4 regions of the Mannheimia sp. genome follow, and region 4 is predicted to be linked to each of the others. Evidence: riboswitches for the same ligand, from Rfam matches in the RefSeq annotation. Region 4 holds a riboswitch; each other region holds the start of a gene.
What was found. A riboswitch is a leader RNA that binds a small molecule or an ion and turns the genes downstream of it on or off. The one in region 4 is predicted to bind thiamine pyrophosphate.
Positions count from the first base shown of each region.

Region 1 (3,587 bases), on a different contig from region 4:
AAGCGAAACAAATTTCAGAAAAATTAGCTTTTATTGACCACTACATTCAAGCCCAAAATGCGGCTGATGGCTCAAAAATGGACGCTAACGCCAACGTAACACAAAAAAATATTGCCACAATGGAAAACGAGCTGATGAAAGATTTTTTTGTGCAAATTAATCGAGCAAAAATCAGCGAAAAAATTGCAAAACTTTTTGATAAAGAGACCGCTTGCGAATACTTACGCCAAATTGAAGCACACGAAATTTACGTTCACGATGAAACCAGCCTCAAACCTTATTGTGTATCGGTTACAATGTATCCGTTTTTGCGTGATGGCTTAACCAAACTGGGGGGCGAATCCAAAGCTCCAAAACATCTGGCTTCTTTTTGCGGCTCTTTTGTCAATTTTGTTTTTGCGGTTAGTTCCCAATTTGCCGGAGCTGTTGCGACCGTTGAATTTCTTACCTATTTTGACTATTTTGCCCGTAAAGATTATGGCGATAACTACCTGAAAACCCATCGTTCCGACATTGAAAATCACCTCCAACAAGTGGTCTACAGCATTAACCAACCGGCTGCCGCACGAGGCTATCAAAGCGTATTTTGGAATATTTCGGTTTACGATAAATTCTATTTTGAGGCAATGTTCGGTAACTTTGTGTTCCCTGATTTTGAAAAGCCCTGCTGGGAAACCACCGCTAAATTGCAGCTTTTCTTTATGCAATGGTTTAACAAAGAACGCAGCAAAGCCATTCTTACGTTCCCTGTAGTAACTGCCGCAATGCTAACTGAACAAGGTAAATGCAAAGATGACGAATTTGCCAACCAAATGGCAAATGAACTGGCACAAGGTAATTCCTTTTTTATTTATCAGTCGGATAACCCTGATTCCCTCGCTTCTTGCTGCCGTTTACGCAATGAAATCAGTGATCACACCTTCTCTTACTCACTCGGTGCTGGCGGTGTAGCAACAGGTTCGATAAATGTGATTACGATTAATATGAACCGTTTAGTGCAAGATAAGCGTGATTTGAGTTCAGAAGTCAGCAAGATCCATAAATATCAATATGCTTACCGAAAATTGATGGAGGAATATTTAGCCAACGGAATGCTGCCTGTTTATGATGCTGGATTTATTTCGTTAGATAAACAATTCCTCACCATCGGCATTAACGGTATGGCAGAAGCGGCTGAATCTCAAGGCTTGAAAGTAGGCTACAATCCTGAATATATTGAATTTGTGCAATCTCGCTTAAAAACAATTTTTGAGGCAAACCAAGCTGCCAGCCAACAATATGGTGTGAAGTTCAACACTGAATTTGTGCCTGCCGAAAATTTAGGGGTAAAAAATGCGAAATGGGATAAAGCAGACGGCTATTTCGTGCCTCGTGATTGCTACAACTCCTATTTCTATGTGGTAGAAGATGAAGAAACTAACGCTCTCGATAAATTCTTACTGCACGGCAAAAAGCTAATTGAATGGCTAGATGGTGGTTCAGCCTTGCATTTAAACCTCGATGAAGCCTTAACCGCCAACGGCTATCGTTCACTATTAGACACCGCCGCTAAAACAGGCTGCAACTATTTCTGCATTAACGTCAAAATCACAATTTGCAACGAATGTAGCCATATCGACAAACGCACTTTGCATCGTTGCTCCAAATGCGGCTCGCAAAATATTGACTACGGCACACGAGTTATCGGCTATTTAAAACGGGTTTCTGCCTTTAGTTCTGCCCGCCAAAAAGAGCATAGTTTGCGGTTTTATCATCGAGAAGCGGCTTAACGTTTAAGGTACTTTACAACCCTTTTCTAAAGTTTTATATTGAGCTCTCATTTAGTCGGGGTGCTTGTTTACTCAAATAAAGCAAGCTGAGAAATACCCGTTGAACCTGATGCAGTTAGCACTGACGTAGGAAACTAAAGGCTTAAAACCGATCTATTCCCGTTCGTGTTGGTGCATTGTTTTTTCAATACAATGAGGAATAAACGATGACCACATCTACCCCATTTCAATCCACCTATTTGCAAAAAATTCGGCAAAATCGACCGCTTGTTCATAATATTACCAACATTGTTGCCGCTAACTTTTCCGCCAATGGTTTATTGGCTCTCGGGGCTTCACCCATTATGGCGACTGCCATTGAGGAGATGGAAGCTGTGCCTCAATTAAGTTCGGCTGTGGTAATTAATATCGGCACATTAATCGGCAAAGAAGTGGAAGCAATGGTGCTTGCCGGTAAAACGGCAAACCGTTTAGGCATTCCTGTAATTCTTGACCCTGTCGGCGTTGGAGCAACACCTTTTCGCCGTCAAACGGTTGAAATCTTGCTTAACGAAATCCAATTCACCGCCATTCGAGGCAATGCAGGAGAACTTGCCACCCTCGCAGGCGTAAAATGGCAGGCTAAAGGCGTTGATGCCGGCGAAGGCTCGCATAGCCTTGTGGAAATCGCTCAACAAGTTGCTAAACGTTATAAAACCTTAGTTGCCATTAGTGGCGAAACCGATGTAGTAAGCGATGGCTTACGCACTGCGTTACTTAAAAACGGCAGCCCAATGTTCCCACAAATTACCGCTTCAGGCTGTTTATTAAGTGCCGTGTGCGGTGCATTTTTAGCCGTTGCTGAGAAAAAACGCTATTTCAACGCACTGGTTGAGGCTTGTACCGCTTATGCGGTTGCCGGTGAAGTTGCGGCAAAATCACTCAAACCAACCCAATACGGGCAATTTGCAGTCAATCTTTTAGATGAATTAGGGGCTTTAATACCGGAAACGGTTGAGCAATATGCGGAGGTGGAATATGTCTAGCCTACAATCGAGTCCGACAAAAGTTGCCGTTGCCTCAATGGTTGGCACGGCAATTGAATACTTTGATAACTATATCTACACAATGGCTGCAGTACTGGTATTTAACGTGCAGTTTTTCAATAGTGATGACCCTGTTTCTAACCAATTAATGTCGCTTTCCGTTCTTGCCCTTGCCTTTTTCACTCGCCCGATGGGCTCGATCATTTTCGGGCATTTCGGCGATAAATATGGACGTAAACAAACCCTTATTGCCTCGCTTTTATTGATGGGCTTATCCACAGTAGCGATTGGTTTACTGCCAAACTATGCCGCTATTGGTATTTGGGCAACGGTACTGCTCTGCTTATGCCGTATCGGGCAAGGTTTGGGCTTAGGGGGAGAATGGGGAGGAGCTGCATTAGTCGCCACCGAACACGCCCCCAAAAACAAACGGGCATTTTTTGGTATTTTTCCGCAAATGGGAGCTCCTATCGGCTTGCTATTAGCCAATGGGGCATTCTACTTAGTTAATCTCATTTATGGCGAACAAGCTTTTCTGGATTGGGCGTGGCGAATTCCGTTTATTGCCTCTATTGTGATGATTTTTATCGGCTTGTATATCCGCATAAAAATTAGCGAAAGCCCAATTTTCCTCAAGGCAGAACAACAAGGGAAAAACCGCCACACGCCACTTAAAACGCTCTTTAGCAAGCATTTCAAGCCATTTATGATCGGCGTATTAATTGCCACCGCAGGCTATGTGCTATTCTACATTTTAGTTGCCTTTACCCCGATTTTCGTAAAAAGCCCTGTT
Region 1 covers NZ_JBXGGI010000142.1:5,988-9,574, reverse strand. Annotated here, with positions in the region: gene nrdD (anaerobic ribonucleoside-triphosphate reductase) at 1-1,769, shown strand, start outside; TPP riboswitch at 1,816-1,919, shown strand; gene thiM (hydroxyethylthiazole kinase) at 1,976-2,794, shown strand; gene ACJHV0_RS09950 (MFS transporter) at 2,787-3,587, shown strand, end outside.
Region 1: it holds a riboswitch for thiamine pyrophosphate, as region 4 does, so the genes downstream of both, thiM (hydroxyethylthiazole kinase) here and ACJHV0_RS08290 (ABC transporter ATP-binding protein) in region 4, are expected to answer to the same signal.

Region 2 (3,587 bases), on a different contig from region 4:
TTAGTGCCTGTGGTTGGGTTTATAGCTTCCTCGCAAAACACGCAAAAACCTGTTTTTACACAAGGGGCGTTACGTTTAAATTTAGATGGTTATTTGGTGGATAATCGCGAAGAATTTACTGATTTCTACCGCTTGCTTCAATCTGAACTAGGCGGAGCCGAGCCCTTTAAAATTTCAACTTTTGATGTAGTGCAAGCGATTAGCAAAGCGAAAAATGATCCGCAAATTACAGGATTAGTGCTGGATTTGCATAATTTACAAAATGCTGATTTTTCCTCTTTAGATTTTATTGGTAATGAAATTAATAGCTTCAAAGAATCAGGCAAACCGGTTATTGCTATTGGTGAGCAATATTCACAAAAGCAATATTATCTTGCTTCATTCGCCGATGAAATTTATTTAAATAAAGCGGGTTCTGTGGAGCTTCAAGGCTTAAGCTATTCCAATACTTATTTCAAAACCTTGTTAGATAAAATTGAAGCTGAAGCACATATTTTCCGTGTAGGTACTTACAAATCAGCAGTTGAGCCTTTTATGCGTGATGATATGTCTGAAGAGGCTAAACAAAATGCTCGAGGTTGGCTCAATGGTACTTGGCAACAAACGGTGGAAATGATCGCTCACAACCGTAAAATTGAACCAAAAGAAATTAATTTATCTGCCGAAAACTATATTGAAAAATATAAAGCTGCAAAAGGCGATGATGCTCAGTTCGCCATAAATCAAAAGTGGGTAACACAGCTAGTGTCTAACCAAGAAAGCAAAGCAAAATTGATCGAAAAATTTGGTGAAAACAGTGAGGGAGCGTATAACCACATTGAATTTTCAGACTATGAACTTGAGCTAAATGACCGTTTTGCTGATATCAACGTCCCTAAAATTGCCGTTGTAAATGTGGAAGGGGCAATTATAACAGGCGAGAGCGACCAATCAGGCGTGGGTAGTGAAACTATTGTAAAATTACTGCAAGAAGCAAGAGCCGATAAAAACGTAGAAGGCTTGATTTTACGTATTAATAGTCCGGGTGGAAGTGCGATGGCATCAGAGCTTATTCGCCAAGAAGTAGAAGCATTCCAAAAAGAAGGTAAGCCAGTCGTTGCTTCAATGGGGGGAATGGCGGCATCAGGCGGTTATTGGATTGCGGCAACCAGCGATAAAATTATTGCCAGCCCAAATACCATCACCGGCTCAATCGGCATTTTTGGTTTAGCGGTAACCTTTGAAAAAACAGCTAAAAACTTAGGCGTGAGTGAAGATGGCATTGCAACCTCTGCATTGGCAGAGCCAATCGGTTTGAAAAGCCTACCGAAAGAGCAAGGTGAAGTGCTGCAAATCGGCATTGAAAATGGCTATGACCGTTTCTTAGAGCTGGTTTCTCGTGGCAGAAATATGTCAAAAGAGGCGGTAGATAAGGTCGCTCAAGGGCAAGTTTGGCTAGGCTCTGATGCACTAAAACACGGTTTAGTTGATGAGTTAGGCAATTTTAATGTGGCTTTTGTTACCTTATCTGATCTAATCAATCAAAAACGTGAAGCACAGAGCAAAGCAAAGGTTGAGCGATTCGGTTTACAATGGTTTGCCGAACAAGACGACAGCCTATTTGGCACGCTTGCTCGTGATTTCAAAACTCAGCTACAAGTGAGTCTAACTAACTGGTTTGATTTACCTGTGCTGAAGCAATCGCAGAAACAAATGGAAATCCTTTCACGTTTTAATGATCCAAAACAGATGTATCTCTACTGTTTAAATTGCGGAAAAGTAAATTAATCAATGCTAACAAGCGGTTCATTTTTCAGAAAATTTTGCAAATTTTTTGTGGAAAATAACCGCTTGTAAGCTATACTAAAAATGCTTGTCGGAGTGCCATAGGGCTGAGATCGCAACTGCGAGATCCGTCGAACCTGTAGGTTAGTACCTGCGTAGGGAACAAGTTTTAACATTCAATTTTACCTATTGCCACATCTCTGACAAGCAAACCCTAACTTTAAAAAAGAGGATTTTGCGATGTCTATTTCTAATACCCATCAACCTAAAGTGATTTGGACGGTTGCCGGTTCAGATTCTTGTGCCGGAGCAGGGCTACAAACCGATTTATATACCTTTCACGATTTTAATTTAGTGGGGTGCTCGGTGGTTACGTCTGTTACAGCCCAACACCCACACGGCGTGCTTTGTGTAACACCTGTTGATGATCACACTTTCCGCCGGCAGTTTGAAGCCCTATTAATGCAAGGCTATCCAAATGCAATCAAAATTGGCTTACTTTGTTCACAGGCTCAAGTTGAGATTTTATGTGAATATATCCAAAAAATTCGATTAGAAAGTAAAAACTATTGCTTTGTAGTTTACGATCCTGTTGCGGTAGCAAGTAGCGGACAGGCTCTCTCAGACAGTATTTTATTACCCGTAGTGCAAGAAAAACTCTATCCGTTAGTTGATCTGATTACACCAAATGGAACTGAATTAGCCCTATTGAGCGAGACTGAAATTAATAGGTTTGATGATGTGAAAACTGCTGCTCAAATGCTTATTTCACAAGGTGTGAAGGCTGTTTTAGCCAAAGGCGGACATTTTGAATGGCAGGGCGAAACGGTAAGTGATTATCTGCTTAACTCCCAAGACATTTTTTCCTTTTCCCACCCAAGACTGCAAAGTGTTAATACACACGGTACAGGTTGTACCTATGCTTCTGCGGTGGGTTCAATGTTAGCCAAAGGTTTTGATTTGCCTGATGCCGTAACCGTTGCTACTGCGTATTTACAAAAAGGTTTATCGGAAAAAGAAGGGAGAGGGCAAACTGCACTAAGTTCGTTATGCCACACAGGCTACCCGGAAGATATTGATTTCTTCCCTCAAACCGCACTGGTTTCTGCACCGCTCAATTTGCCGAAAAAACCTTTTGCGGCAACTGATTATCAGCTTGGGCTTTACCCTGTGGTAGAGAGCTTCGAGTGGATTGAACGCTTGATTCTTGCCGGGATAAAAACCTTGCAAATTCGTGTGAAAAATCGACCGCTTGCAGAAGTTGAAACAGAAATTGCACGCTCAATAAAGCTTGCGAAACAGTATAATGTCCGCCTGTTTGTGAATGATTACTGGCAGCTTGCGGTAAAATATCAGGCTTACGGTGTGCATTTAGGGCAGGAAGATTTAGCCACAGCAGATTTAAATGCTATCCAACAAGCAGGATTGCGGTTAGGCGTTTCCACTCACGGCTATTTTGAAATTATGCGAGCCTTAGCAATTCAACCTTCTTATATTGCATTTGGACACGTTTTCCCAACGCAAACAAAGGAAATGCCATCGCAGCCACAGGGACTGGTTAATTTAGCGAAATATGTCGGTCTGGTTGCACCACTTCAAATTCCAACGGTAGCAATTGGCGGAATTAATGAAGACAGAATTGAAAATGTGATGAGCACCGGTGTAGGCAGTGCTGCAGTGGTGAGTGCCATTACGCAGGCTACAGATTGGCAACAAGCGGTTAAAAATCTGGAAAAATTTGCAAATGTGTAATTAAAATATAATTTAGGCGGATGTAAGTTCCGCCTAATTTGTTTCAGTTAAATCTCCGCCAATTCCAAATC
Region 2 covers NZ_JBXGGI010000142.1:1,912-5,498, forward strand. Annotated here, with positions in the region: gene sppA (signal peptide peptidase SppA) at 1-1,767, shown strand, start outside; TPP riboswitch at 1,847-1,943, shown strand; gene thiE (thiamine phosphate synthase) at 2,005-3,516, shown strand; gene ACJHV0_RS09950 (MFS transporter) at 3,564-3,587, opposite strand, start outside.
Region 2: it holds a riboswitch for thiamine pyrophosphate, as region 4 does, so the genes downstream of both, thiE (thiamine phosphate synthase) here and ACJHV0_RS08290 (ABC transporter ATP-binding protein) in region 4, are expected to answer to the same signal.

Region 3 (3,587 bases), on a different contig from region 4:
CCAACACTTTTCGTCCATTAATACTGGCGATATTTGCCATTTCTTCTAAGTTAGTGAAACGGCAACCCGCAGAAAGTAGGCTTAACTCTTGCCACATATCGCCTTCACACAGTGGCACCATATAGTCGCAGATGTTATCTGTCCCCACTGCCACTGTGATGCCTTCAGGAATTAATTCATCCGCAGGCGTTAAAGCGTTGTGGAACGGCTGGAGGTCTTCTTTACGACCACTATCAATCCACGCCATCGGGCAGGCAATCACCATCATTTGGCTATCACGCATTTTTTGATACAACATTTTACGATAATCTTTTGGGTGAGCCCCAATTGAGATACCGTGAATAGCGACAACTCGCCCTTGCATTCCGTGTTCAACTGATTTATCACATAGTTGCTCGGTTTCTTTTTCTTTTGGTGAGTTAAATTGATCGACGTGAACGTGCAACATTTTACCTTGTGATTTGGCAGTTTCCATTAAAATATCCATTGCTTCCAAGCCTTTGCCATAATCTAATTCATCACGGTAAGGCAATCCACCGATGATATCCACCATTTCAGAGCCAATATCAAACCACTTTTTCGCCGTTGGCTCAATCACTCCTTTTAAGGTTTGGTTAGCAAATTTTAAGATAATATCGTTTTTATACACTTCACGGGCTTTGTGAGCGGCAATAATGGCTCTGTCTTCACATACCTGATCGATATCTACAAAAGTACCGAATGCAGTAACCCCTTGTGAAATCATCAATTCAATCGCTTGAGAGAAGCGACGGTAGTAATCTTCTACGCTTGAATTACGTTTTACTTCATCTACCAAGTCCCATTTTTGTTGTAGATTCGCATTTTGATAAACAGTGATTTTCTCGGGTGTCATTGTAAATGCACGATCTGCGTGAGCGTGAGCATTTACCCAGCCGCCTTTTTTAATGATTTCATCACGAATATGACCTTTTAGGGTACGAATCAATTGGCTCATCTATGCTATTCCTTTCAATATTGTCAATGTAGATTAAGTATCATAAAAAAATCGCCTTTAAGAGCGATTTTTAATGTTTAGAAATGAATAAAAAAACAGCCACGCCTCGTGAAACGATGCGTAGCTGCGTAGAATTTGGAGTCATTATTAAAGTAGGATAATTCATTTCTAGTTCCTTGTTTGAACTAGGTGGGTAGTATAATGATTTTTTTGCTAAATAGCAAACGTTTGCGAATATTGAAATTCAGCAACAAACTTTTTACAATAAAGCGTTCTCATTGGGGTGCAACAAGCGGTTTAATTTGCTTAAAAATTTGCAAATTTTCTCTAAAATCCGACCGCTTGTGGCTGAGAAATACCCATAGAACCTGATCTGATTAATATCAGCGTAGGGATTTGAGATAGCAAACTTGCCTCTTAAATCCTTCTATCAACGTAATTTAGAAGGACTTTTTATGAAACTGATTTTATCTTCATTGGCACTACTTACCTCCACCGCTTTTGCCAACCAACCAACACTTACCGTTTACACTTATAGTTCGTTTGCCTCTGAATATGGTCCGGCTGCAAAATTAGAGCAAAATTTTGAGAAAGAGTGTAACTGTGATTTAAAATTTATGCCGTTTGATAATGGTGTAACAATGTTCAACCGTGTGCGTTTAGAAGGTGAAAAAACCAAAGCCGATGTGGTTTTAGGCATTGATAATTTCTTGCAAACTGAAGCTGAAAATTCAGGGTTGTTCACGGAATTTGAGGCAAAAACCAAATTAGAGATGAAAGATAAAATTTTCTTTCCGTATGATACAGGCTCTTATGCCTTTATTTACGATAAAGAAAAGTTGAAAAATCCGCCGAAAAGTTTGAAAGAGCTGGTTGAACGCCAAGACTTAAAGATTATCTACCAAGATCCAAGAACCAGTAGCGTTGGACGTGGTTTCTTAATGTGGGTAAATCAAGTGTATGGTGATGAAGCTCCAACGGCTTGGAAAACATTGGCAAAACATACCGTAACGGTCGGTAAAGGTTGGTCTGAAACTTATGGAGCTTTCTTAAAAGGGGAATCGGATTTAGTATTAAGTTATACTACATCGCCTTTATATCATAAGTGGCACGAAAACACCGATAAATATGTGGCAGCTCCATTTGAGGAAGGGCATTTAGTTCAAGTAGAAAATGCGGCAATTGTAAAAACGACTAAACAAAGAGCGTTAGCAAATCAATTTTTAGCATTTTTGCATAAGCCTGAGTCGCAACATATTATTTCTTACCATAATGTAATGAACCCTGTTTTAGCGGAAGGTGTTGATCCTGCTTTTGCAGAAATGCCAACCTACAACACATTAGAATTTACTCCGCCCTCTAATGAAACGATTCAAAAATGGCTCGCCGATTGGTCAAAAAGCTGGTAAGAAATAAACAGAATGATAGCCGAACGTAAATTCGGCTATAATTTTGAGCAAATAAATCAATATAAATGCAAAATTTTTGCAAATTTATTTGTTAGTCATTCGATTTTGTGTTATTTATAGCCGCCATTACTAAAAACCCGAAGATGTTGATTTTTTCGTATAATGTAGTTACAAGGAAGTTAGGTTGTATTCGGGATATAATTTTAACAATAAAATTCCAAACAAGGAGTAATCTATGACTGAAACGGCTAAAACCACCTCTCTTGGTTTATTAGCATTAGCAGGTGTTGAGCCTTATGAGCCGGCAAAAGATGAAGAGTATATGAATGAAGCTCAACGTGAGCATTTCAAAAAAATTCTGAAAGCGTGGCACGGTCAAATTATGGAAGAAGCAGAACGCACAAAAAGCCAGCTTCAAGAAGATATGACGAACTTCGCTGACCCTAACGATCGTGCAAGTCAAGAAGAAGAGTTTAGTTTAGAACTTCGTAATCGTGATCGTGAACGTAAATTGTTGAAAAAAATTGAGCAAACGTTACATAAAATTCAAGAAGATGATTACGGTTTTTGTGAAACCTGTGGTGTTGAGATCGGCATCAAACGCTTAGAAGCTCGCCCAACTGCAGATTTATGTATAGATTGCAAAACATTAGCTGAAATTCGCGAGAAGCAGCTAGGTTTATAATCAAGTTACATAATGCCTCTTTTAAAGAGGCATTTACTATTTAGAGGTGTACTATTTTTAATTATATTAAGTCATTATTTTCCAAACCAAAAAAGCAAGAGAAGGAAAATAAGCCAGAAGTTGAACCAAGAGCGGAGAAAACAACTAAATCCAGTCGCTCTAAACGTTCAGCCCCTAAATTAACAGAACAAAAAAGCCATAAAAAAGGCAGTAAAGGTCATCAAACAGATGTGCCTTCTCATCTCCTACATAAAAAATTCACGGTAAGTGCAGCTCAATATGGGATTAGTCCGAAGGATTTCCCTAAAAATGCTCTTTCGATTGTAGATAAATTACATCTTGCCGGGTTTGAAGCCTATATTGTTGGTGGTTGTATTCGTGATCTATTACTTGAAAAAAAACCAAAAGATTTTGATATTGCCACCAATGCTCGCCCGGAAGAAATTCAACGTATTTTCGGCAGACAATGCCGCTTGATTGGTCGTCGTTTCCGCTTAGCTCACATTGTTTACGGGCG
Region 3 covers NZ_JBXGGI010000074.1:5,298-8,884, forward strand. Annotated here, with positions in the region: gene ACJHV0_RS05545 (amidohydrolase family protein) at 1-976, opposite strand, end outside; TPP riboswitch at 1,246-1,389, shown strand; gene thiB (thiamine ABC transporter substrate binding subunit) at 1,432-2,385, shown strand; gene dksA (RNA polymerase-binding protein DksA) at 2,621-3,070, shown strand; gene pcnB (polynucleotide adenylyltransferase PcnB) at 3,124-3,587, shown strand, end outside.
Region 3: it holds a riboswitch for thiamine pyrophosphate, as region 4 does, so the genes downstream of both, thiB (thiamine ABC transporter substrate binding subunit) here and ACJHV0_RS08290 (ABC transporter ATP-binding protein) in region 4, are expected to answer to the same signal.

Region 4 (3,587 bases):
CGAACACGGGGCACAGCAAGAGTGCAGCAGCAACTTGTTGTGTCCGTTCGGAAGAGTTAATTTCTCACGCACAAACGGGGCGTTTGGGTCTTTTTTTTGATTTTGAGCTCTGCGTCTAGCACGCACGCTTTCAATATGTTCTTGGGGTTGTTGGTTTTGTTCTGTCATTGTTATGTAGGGGCAAATAACATTTGCCCAAAAGAATTATAGGTTATGGGGCAAATATCATTTGCCCCTACAAGCGGTTAAATTTATCTGATGTTTTGCAAATTAATAAGAGCGATCTACCGACAGATACGCTAGTGAAATCAATGCCTGTTTATATTCGCTCTCAGGCAATACCGCTAACGCATCGACCGCTTTTTGGGCTTCTTCACGGGCTTTTTGCATTGCGTAGTCGAGAGATTTGTGTTCCGTCATAATGGCTAAAACGTCTGGAATTTGCTCCAATTCACCACCGTTTTCAATTGCATTGCGGATCAGCTCCACTTGAGCGGTTTTGCTTGCTTTTTCTGCTGCGTGCATTGCGTGTAAGAGCGGAAGCGTTGGTTTGCCTTCCACAAAGTCATCGCCCACGTTTTTGCCTAAACTTTCGCTTTGGGCGGAGTAGTCTAAAATATCATCAACAAGTTGGAATGCCGTGCCTAAATAACAACCGTAATCTTTTAAGCCGTTTTCGATTTCTTCGCTTGCTTCCGCGGCAATTGCCACACATTGAGTCGCAGCTTCAAACAAACGTGCGGTTTTGTTGTAAATCACACGCATATAGTTTGCTTCAGTGGTGTTTGGGTCGTTCACATTCATTAATTGCTGAACTTCACCTTCTGCCAACGCATTGGTTGCTGAAGACATTACTTTTAATACACGAAGCGAGTCTAAATCTGTCATCATTTGGAACGAGCGAGTGTAGATATAATCGCCCACTAACACGCTTGCTGCATTGCCAAACACAGAATTTGCCGTATCTCGCCCACGACGTTTGTCGGATTCATCCACCACATCATCGTGCAATAATGTTGCCGTATGTACAAACTCAATAAAGGCTGCCGCCGTAATATGCTTTTTACCTTGATAACCTAACGCACGGGCTGCAAGCACGGAAATTAACGGGCGAATGCGTTTTCCACCACCTGCGATAATGTAATGCCCAAGCTGGTTAATCAATAAGACTTCCGAATTAAGTTGAGCCAAAATTTCTGCGTTTACCGCTTGCATATCTTCATTTGCAAGGGCTTGAATTTGTTCGAGAGTTAATTGCGTAGCCATTTGTTTCCATCTGATTAGGTAAAATTTGCTCTACATTCTACCCTAAATCAGCCGTCTTCAAAAAGAATAATTTCAGAAAGCATTTGCATATTGGGCTAAATTTTCTTAGACTTGAGCTAATTTTAGTCGGGGTGCTGTTTTCAGCTGAGATGATACCCGTGAACCTGATTCAGTTAATACTGCCGTAGGAAACTAATGATGCCAAACTCAATCCCTATCTCTATTCTTTCGTCTTTTTCACGCGTTTCTTGCCTTACTCTAAATCGTTGATTTGGAGGCATTATGCACATTGAAATCCGCAATCTTTGCTTAACATTTGGCGAGCAGGTGCTATTTCAACATTTCAATTTTCAACTTAAAAAAGGAAGTTGGACCAGTTTGTTAGGAGCAAGTGGTGTTGGAAAATCAACACTTTTACGCATTATTGCAGGATTAGAAAGCGAAGCGATACAAACGGGCGAAATCTCTTTTGATCCCAACACTCGTATTGCGTGGTTAGCTCAAACCGACTCGCTTTATCCGTGGTTATCAATAATTGACAACGTTCAGTTACAGGCTCATTTAAGTGGGCAAAAATCAGCAGAAAGCCAAGAAAAAGCGATAAGCCTGCTTGAGCAAGTCGGGCTAGGTGAGCATTTGCATAAGTGTTGTTATCAACTTTCGGGTGGTCAGCGGCAACGAGTGGCGTTAGCTCGCACGTTAATGCAAGAGGCAAATCTCATTTTAATGGATGAGCCATTCTCCGCCCTTGATGCAGTAACTCGCCATCAATTACAAGCCCTTGCCGTTGAGCTGTTGCGAGATAAAACGGTGTTGTTGATTACGCACGATCCGCAAGAAGCAATTCGTGTAAGCGATGAAATTTGCATTTTACGTCATCAACCTGCTGAAATTGCTCTAACTATTGCCCTAGAAGGCGACAGACCACGAGAACTTAACAATCACCGGCAATGGGTATTACAGCAACAATTATTTAATGAATTAACCGGCGGAGGAGAGTAATGCGTTCCTTTTTGCAAAAAATTCCACTTTTTCGACCGCTTGTGATTACATTTTGCTTGCTTTTATTGTGGCAAGGGGCGGTTAGTTTTGGTGGAATGCCTGCTTATATGTTGCCTTCACCGCTTACGGTTTGGCAAAAGTTAATTGAAAATGCACCGCTTCTTGCTACTCACGCCCAAATCACGTTATTGGAAATTGTGTTAGGCTTGCTGCTCGGCTTTTTGTTCGGGTTAGGCTCAGCATTGTTACTGACTCGCTATAAGCAGTTGTCTAAATTCTTGCTGCCTTTACTTGTTATTTCTCAAGCTATTCCTGTGTTTGCTATAGCACCACTTCTCGTTCTGTGGTTTGGCTATGGGCTTGCTTCCAAAATTGTGATGACGGTGCTGATTATTTACTTCCCTGTAACTGCTGCCTGTTTTGATGGGTTACGCAATACACCAAAAACTTGGTTGGATTTGGCAAAAACCTTAGAGATTTCACCTATTGCAATGTTATTTAAAGTTCAGCTCCCTGTTGCTTTGCCATCACTGGCTTCAGGTTTACGCATTGCAGTGTCGGTTGCGCCTATTGGGGCGATTGTGGGGGAATGGGTTGGTGCTTCACAAGGTTTAGGTTACTTAATGCTCCACGCTAACGCTCGTATGCAGACAGACTTGATGTTTGCCGCTCTTTTTATTTTGATTGTGATTGCATTATTGCTCTACTTTGTTACCGATAAATTACTTAAACGCCTTGTACCTTGGGCTGTACATTTACATTAATGATAAGGAGAATTTATGTCTATTATTCAACGACTTACCGAAAAAGCAGGGCAATATTGGCTTGATTATATCGATCACGATTTTGTGAAACAACTTGCTAATGGCACGTTACCCAAGCACTGTTTTCAACACTATTTAAAGCAAGATTATCGTTTTTTGTTTCAATATAGCCGAGCAATTTCACTCGGTATTTTCAAGGCTGAACGGTTTGAAGATATTCATTTCGCCCAAAAAATGAATGAAGGATTACTGAGCGAAATTCAATTACACATTGATTATTGCAAGCAATGGGGCATTAAAGAGGAAGAACTATTTGCAACGGAAGAATCTCCAGCTTGTGTTGCCTACACTCGTTATGTTTTAGATTGCGGAATGAAAGGCGGATTAGCAGAGCTTTATACCGCTCTTGCTCCTTGTACGATTGGCTATGCTGAAATTGCTCGCCGCATTGCTCCTTATTCTGGGGCGAATAATCCTTATCAAAGTTGGATTGATACTTACGCGTCAAGTGAGTTTCAGCAAGACAGCCAAGCCTTTGCTGATTATTTGGCTAAA
Region 4 covers NZ_JBXGGI010000115.1:19,175-22,761, forward strand. Annotated here, with positions in the region: gene ACJHV0_RS08280 (epoxyqueuosine reductase QueH) at 1-168, opposite strand, end outside; gene ispB (octaprenyl diphosphate synthase) at 271-1,266, opposite strand; TPP riboswitch at 1,384-1,474, shown strand; gene ACJHV0_RS08290 (ABC transporter ATP-binding protein) at 1,549-2,268, shown strand; gene ACJHV0_RS08295 (ABC transporter permease) at 2,268-3,032, shown strand; gene tenA (thiaminase II) at 3,048-3,587, shown strand, end outside.